2 linked regions of the Dinoroseobacter shibae DFL 12 = DSM 16493 genome follow. The protein of the gene in region 1 interacts with the protein of each later gene in a pairwise test. Links are inferred from orthologs where the notes say so. Each region holds a gene or a part of one and is shown on either strand. Other genes may lie near its edges.

Region 1 (3,304 bases):
GGTCGGCGAGCGCGCGGCTTGGCGTTTGGCGGAGAGGACGCTTGTGGAACGGCTGGTGAAGGGCTGCGGCCGATCCGAGGGCGGTTAGCGCGCAGCGCGTCCGCCCGTGGGGGCGGATCGGACGCGGCCCGGTCTGGCGACCGAGCAGATTTGCAATTCAATCGTCAGTTCCAGGAAACTACTCTCATCCCAGCCTCCTGCCCATTCCCTTCGAGATAGGCAAAGTTTTTTGTGTATAAATAGTCTTCTGACAACTGTACCTGCCAATTGTGTGTACGGCCATAAAATGATCTGCTCACTATCCGTATATCACTACCATATGAACACTTTAGACCGTTTAGAGACATTCCTGTTCCGAGGTTTGAGCTTGGATCAGTGAGGATTTCTAAGTCTCTGCTATTGAATGCCTTTCTAGAGGCGAGTTCTTGCCTGAGAAATCTGGATGTTCCGGGAGACAGACCGATCCGTTTCTGGTTCCTCAAATACTCGCAGAGTGTTGCATCAAAAGCGGAAGCTTCTTTGAAGGTTGGTAATCGGCGCAACTCATCAATCTGTTCTTGGGAGGTGTCCTCGATCAGGGTGCTATAGCTAGTGTAAAGTATTGGGTCGCAAGCTGTTAAGACGAATAAAGCGGCCGCGCACGCGACCGTGTTTTGCGGATATCTCAGTTTCTTTATCAAATCAAACATCCAACTCCTCCACGAACCGGGCGTTCTCCTGGATATACTCGAAGCGCTTCTCCGGTTTCTTCCCCATCAGCCGCTCGACCAGATCCCCCGTCTCACCCGGCTCGTCCTCGTCGATGGACACCCGGATCAGCTTCCGGGTTTCGGGGTTCATGGTGGTGTCCTTGAGGTCCTTGGCGTCCATCTCCCCCAGGCCCTTGAAGCGGCTCACGTCGATCTTGCCTTTGCCGCCGAGGCCTTTTTCCAGCCAGGCGTCGCGTTCGGCCTCGTCGAGGCAATAGACCCGTTTCGCGCCTTGGGTCAGGCGGAAGAGGGGCGGGCAGGCCAGATAGAGGTGGCCTGCGTCGATCATCGGGCGCATCTGGGTGAAGAAGAAGGTCATCAGCAGGGACGCGATATGGGCGCCGTCCACGTCGGCGTCGGTCATGATGATGATCTTGTCGTAGCGCAGATCCTCGATGTTGAATTTGCTGCCGAGCCCGACGCCGAGGGCCTGGGTCAGATCGCTGATCTCCTGGTTGGAGCCGAGTTTCGAGGACGCGGCACCGAGGACGTTGAGGATCTTGCCGCGCAGGGGTAGGAGGGCTTGGGTCTTGCGGTCGCGGGCCATCTTGGCGGAGCCGCCCGCGCTGTCGCCCTCGACGATGAACAGTTCCGTACCCGCGCGGTTGGTGGCGGAGCAGTCCACCAGCTTGCCGGGCAGGCGCAGGCGCTTGGTGGCTGATTTGCGGGCGGTTTCCTTTTCCTGGCGGCGGCGGAGGCGTTCCTCGGCGCGCAGGACGAGGAAGTCGAGGATGGCGCCGGCGGATTTGGTGTCGGCGGCGAGCCAGTTGTCGAAGTGGTCGCGCACGGCGTTCTCGACCATGCGCTGGGCCTCGACGGTGGCGAGGCGGTCCTTGGTCTGGCCGACGAATTCCGGCTCCCGGATGAAGCAGGACACGAGCGCGCCCGCGCCGGTGATCAGGTCCTCGCGGGTGATGGTGCTGGCCTTGCGGTTCGAGACAAGCTCGCCGTAAGCCTTGATGCCCTTGAGGATGGCGGCCCAGAAGCCCGCCTCGTGGGTGCCGCCCTCCGGCGTGGGGACGGTGTTGCAGTAGGACTGGATGAAGCCGTCGCGGGCCGGGGTCCAGTTGATGGCCCATTCGACCTTGCCGGGGCGGCCGAATTTCTCGAACGACACGGTGCCGGAGAACGGCGCGTCGGCATAGGTGGCGGCCTGGCCGAGTGTTTCGTTGAGGTAGTCGCTGAGCCCGCCGGGGAAGTGGAAGGTGGCCTCCTCGGGCGTGTCGCCGTCGTCGATGGCGGTTTTCCAGCGGATCTCGACCCCGGAGAAGAGGTAGGCCTTGGAGCGGGCCATCTTGAACAGGCGCGCTGGTTTGAGGGCGAGGGAGCCGAAGATCTCCGGGTCCGGGTGGAAGGTGACGGCGGTGCCGCGGCGGTTGGGGGCGGCGCCGATTTTCGCCAGTTTGCCCTGGGGGACGCCGCGGGAGAATTCCATGGCGTAAAGCTCGCGGTTGCGGGCGACTTCCACGCGGAGGTGGTCGCTGAGCGCGTTGACCACCGAGGAGCCGACGCCGTGCAGGCCGCCCGAGGTCTCGTAGCTGTCGCCGGAGAACTTGCCGCCCGCGTTGAGGGTGCAGAAGATCACCTCCAGCGCGGATTTGTCGGGGGTTTTCGGGTGCGGGTCGGTGGGGATGCCGCGGCCGTTGTCGCGTACGGAGACATGGCCGTTGGCGTGCAGCTCGACCTCGATCCAGGTGGCGTGGCCCGCGACCGCCTCGTCCATGGAGTTGTCGATGATCTCGGCCACCATGTGGTGGAGCGCGCGGTCGTCCTTGCCGCCGATATACATGCCGGGGCGGAGGCGGACATGTTCCATGTCTTCCAGCACCTGGATCGAGGAGGCGTCATAGGTGGCGGCGGTGTCGGCGCGCGCGCCCGAGAGAAGGTCGTTGGCCATGGGACTGCTCATTCTTGGTGTTTGCGCCAGTATGGCAGGGCGGGGGGGAGGTGGGAAGTGGCCGCGAGGGGCGAAGGGGGGCGGGGATGTCGCCGCCCGGGCGGGCAGGCGCACGACCTTGGGGGCTGAGGCCGGTGCGTCGGGTGAGCGCGGGGGCATCATTCGTCGCGGGGGCGATGATCGCCGCCCGGAGCGAGAGCGGTGAGTCCGCCGGTCGTGACGCGGTGCGCGACCAGGGGCGGTCTGCGGTTTGCGCGCCGGGTGTGGCGGTGGACGCCGAGTTCAGGTGCCGCTGGCGGGGCAATCGCGTGCGCGGGGTGGCGTGCCCGCCGCATGTGCGATTGGTCGCGACAAGTCCGTGCCGGCCACGTAAAGCCCGGGCCGGGCGGGGCGTGCAGGGCGCGGGGCGCAGGGCCGGAGGGGACGAAGCACGGCCTCCAGGCTGGTGCGAGGGCGGCGGTTCGCGCGGGCCGCTAACGCGCCCTGCGCTGGGAACGCGGTCGAGACTGCTGCTTATTTGTGCAACTTTCGACCGCCTGCGCGTGAAGACTGCCGATTTGGCGCGGTGTTAAGACAATCTTTACAAAGTTTGACTTCCGCGGGCGCAGATGTGATAGTGAAATTTGGTATTTGGACTACAACGAGTGGAAGTGTGACG
Region 2 (3,170 bases), 250 kb from region 1 along the record:
CGTTGAGCCGCAGGTTTATCTTGCTGACCGGGTGCTCTGGTGGTGGAAAATCAACACTCCTGCAATCGCTGAGCGCCAAGGGTTTCGCCACCGTGGAAGAACCGGGTCGACGCATCGTCGCAGATGAAATTGCCAAGGGTGGCACTGCTTTGCCTTGGTTGGACATGGGGGCGTTCGCGCGGCGCGCCGTCGAGATGGCGCAATCGGATCTGCAACGGGCTACGGAGCATGAGGGTCTTGTATTCTTCGACCGGGGCATCTTCGACGCCGCGGTCGCGTTGGAGCATTCGGGCGGCCCGTCCATCCGGGAGACACTGGGTGCGGCCCGTGCCTATGCGGGCCGTGTTTTCGTGGTGCCGCCGTGGGAAGAGATCTTTGGCCAAGACGCCGAGCGCCGGCACCATTTCAACGCGGCGGTGCAGGAGTATCATCGTATAACGGACGCTCTGGACGCGTTGGGATACGATGGACGGGTCTTGCCGCGCGTGTCTGTGCGCGACCGGGTCGAGATGGTTCTGCAAGGCTGCACCGGGCGGTCGGCGAGATCGCCCTGATGCCCTGAGCGCCAGGCGCCCTAGCGCCTATTTGTCCACGGCGGCCCTGACCACCGACTGCATCGCCAGCATCCCGGGATCGTCCAGCCCGATACTCTTTTCGCCGAAAATGCGGGCGCGGCCGACCGTGGCGGGTTTGTCGCGAAAATCCTCCAGCGCGCGGTCCACGGCCTCGGCTGCTGCGCTGGCCTTGTCATCGGCCTTGTCTGTCGTGCGGGCGACGTAGTCGAGGCTGTCGAGAACCGTCTTGCCGCCAAGCTCTGCCTTGCCCCGTTCCTGCATCTTGTCGCGCGCACCTGCGATGAGACCGGGAATACTCTCCGATTCAATCTCCTGCTGACCCCGCAGTTCCTTTGCGGCGCTCATCAGCCCTGTTGCCATGAGCGTGCCGTAGGACGACCCCGAGGACTTGGTGAACGCCTGGGCGCATCCCAGCAGGGCCATGCCGATATCCTCGGGCAGATCGTCCTTCATCGCCACGATCGCGCGCATGCCACGTGTCATGGTGACCCCCAGATCACCATCACCAAGGGCCGCATCGGCACTGTTGAGTAGGTCGAAATCCCGCTCCATCGCGGCTGCGATGCGGTCAATGGCGCCCAGAAGTGTATCGCGGGTGATCGTCATCCAACCCTCCAGAACGCGCAGTCGCACGGTGCCAGAAGCAACTTCTCAAGTTCGTCATCCAGCTTGCACAGGGTGAAGGACACGCCCGCCATTTCCATCGACGTGGCGTAGCGCCCGACCAGCGGCATGACGATGCGTGCGCCCGCAGCTTCGAGCCGGGCCTTTACCCTGCGGTAGAGGATGTAGAGTTCTTCGGGCGGTGTCGCTCCGAGGGAGTTCACCATCACGGACACGCGGTCGCCATTGCCAATTGGCATATCGGCGAGAAGCCTGTCCATCATCTCTTCGGCGATCTGATCGGCGGTCTGCAGCTTGCCGCGCCAGACGCCGGGTTCGCCATGAATGCCCATGCCCATTTCCATTTCGTCTTCGGCGATCTCGAAGGTGGGTTTGCCCGCTTGTGGCACCGTGCAGGGGGACAGCGCCGCACCGATGGAGCGGCAGGCATCCGCGGCTTTCTGGGCCACCGCGGTAACGCCATCCAGGTCACGGCCTTCCTCGGCGGCGGCCCCGGCGATCTTGAAGGCGTAGACCATGCCCGCGACACCGCGGCGTTTTTCGGCTTCTGCTGGCGGGGCAGAGGCCACGTCATCGGCCAATAGCACCGTGGTGCAGGTGATGTCGTCGAACTCCACCAGCTCTCCGGCCATATCGAAGTTCATTACATCGCCGCCGTAGTTGCCATATAGGCGTAGCACGCCAGCACCGCTGTCGGCCACGCGGATCGCATCGGCCATCTGTTCGGCTGAGGGCGAGGCGAAGACATCCCCGATCGCGCAGGCGTCGAGCAATCCTTCGCCCACATAGCCGGTAAAGACCGGCAGGTGGCCGGACCCACCGCCGGTCACGATCCCGACCTTGCCGTCCTTGCCCGGGTTGGCGCGGGCCACGACCTTGCCGGTATCGCCGTGCAGGCGGTAGTATTCCGGATGCGCGGCGATCAGCCCCGCCAGCATCTCGTCGACATAGTCTTCCGGCTTGTTAAGTATCTTTTTCATCATGTCCTCCTCCCGCTCTGGACGGATGGTTTATTTTGGTGGCTTCAGGCTACTGCGCAGGGCGGTCACGGCATGGGTGTTGATCACCATGACGAGGATTAGCAGCGCGCCCCAGATCAACTCGCGTGCGAAATTTGACACCCCAAGCATGTTCAGGCCGCTGGACAGGAACTGCATAGACAGCACCGCCAACACCACGCCAATGACGCGACCATAGCCACCATAGGGGTTCACCCCGCCCAGCACGGCGATCAGAACCGCCAGCAGCAGGTAGGAAGACCCGTAATCGGCCTTCGCTGAATTGGCACGGCTCATTATGATGAGCCCGGCAACCGACGCGAACATCCCGGCGATCACGTAGACCTTGAGCAGCATGCGGTTGATGTCGATGGCGGCATAAAGCGCCGCGAGCGGATTGGCCCCGTACATCGTCACGCGCAATCCGAAGGCGGTGCGGGTCAGGACCAGGTGCAGCAGGAACGCCAGAACCGCAAACAGGATGAGAGGGACAGGCACACCCGCCAAGGTCGCGTTTCCGATCAAGGCGACCGTGTCGGGAAAGCCCATGACTGCGCTGCCACCGGTCATCGCAATGGCAAAACCGGTAAACACAAGACCGGATCCCAGGGTGGCGAGAATGGGCGGAAGGCCGAAGAATGCCACCAGCGATCCGTTGATCAAACCGGCAATCGCCCCGATGCACAGCGCTGCGGTGATCGCGATTGCGAGCCAGATCGCGGATTGCGCGGCGGGCATTTCGGCATTCGAAAAATGGGTGAGGATCAGTGCGGCGACAACCGCCGACAGGTTGGCGATGCCCACCACCGAGAGGTCGATCCCGCCGGTCATCATGGCGATGGTCATGGCCAGTGCGAGGATCGCGAACTCGGGAAACTGAAACGCCATCGAGGTCAGGTTCTGAGATGACAGAAAGCGATCCGGCGACAGGACTGACATCAAGCCGAAGACAAAAACCATGATGATCAGCAAC

What was found.
Region 2: the proteins of parE (region 1) and DSHI_RS02670 interact in binary tests that used the Escherichia coli proteins (3 or more experiments, as listed by UniProt). The link is inferred for Dinoroseobacter shibae DFL 12 = DSM 16493 from one-to-one orthologs.

Annotation. Positions count from the first base shown.
Region 1 is NC_009952.1:757,691-760,994, forward strand. The notes cover bases 165-3,146. They hold parE (DNA topoisomerase IV subunit B), read right to left. Parts: upstream 2,647-3,146; coding sequence 682-2,646; downstream 165-681. UniProt on the Escherichia coli protein: Topoisomerase IV is essential for chromosome segregation; it is the principal protein responsible for decatenating newly replicated chromosomes. It relaxes supercoiled DNA.
Region 2 is NC_009952.1:510,056-513,225, forward strand. What follows is about bases 179-3,026. They hold DSHI_RS02670 (dihydroxyacetone kinase subunit DhaK), read right to left. Parts: upstream 2,180-3,026; coding sequence 1,178-2,179; downstream 179-1,177. Other genes in these bases: DSHI_RS02660 (AAA family ATPase), read left to right, coding at 179-554; DSHI_RS02665 (dihydroxyacetone kinase subunit L), read right to left, coding at 582-1,181; DSHI_RS02675 (ABC transporter permease), read right to left, coding at 2,210-3,026. Outside these bases: more of DSHI_RS02660, read left to right, coding at 3-178; more of DSHI_RS02675, read right to left, coding at 3,027-3,170. UniProt on the Escherichia coli protein: Dihydroxyacetone binding subunit of the dihydroxyacetone kinase, which is responsible for the phosphoenolpyruvate (PEP)-dependent phosphorylation of dihydroxyacetone via a phosphoryl group transfer from DhaL-ATP.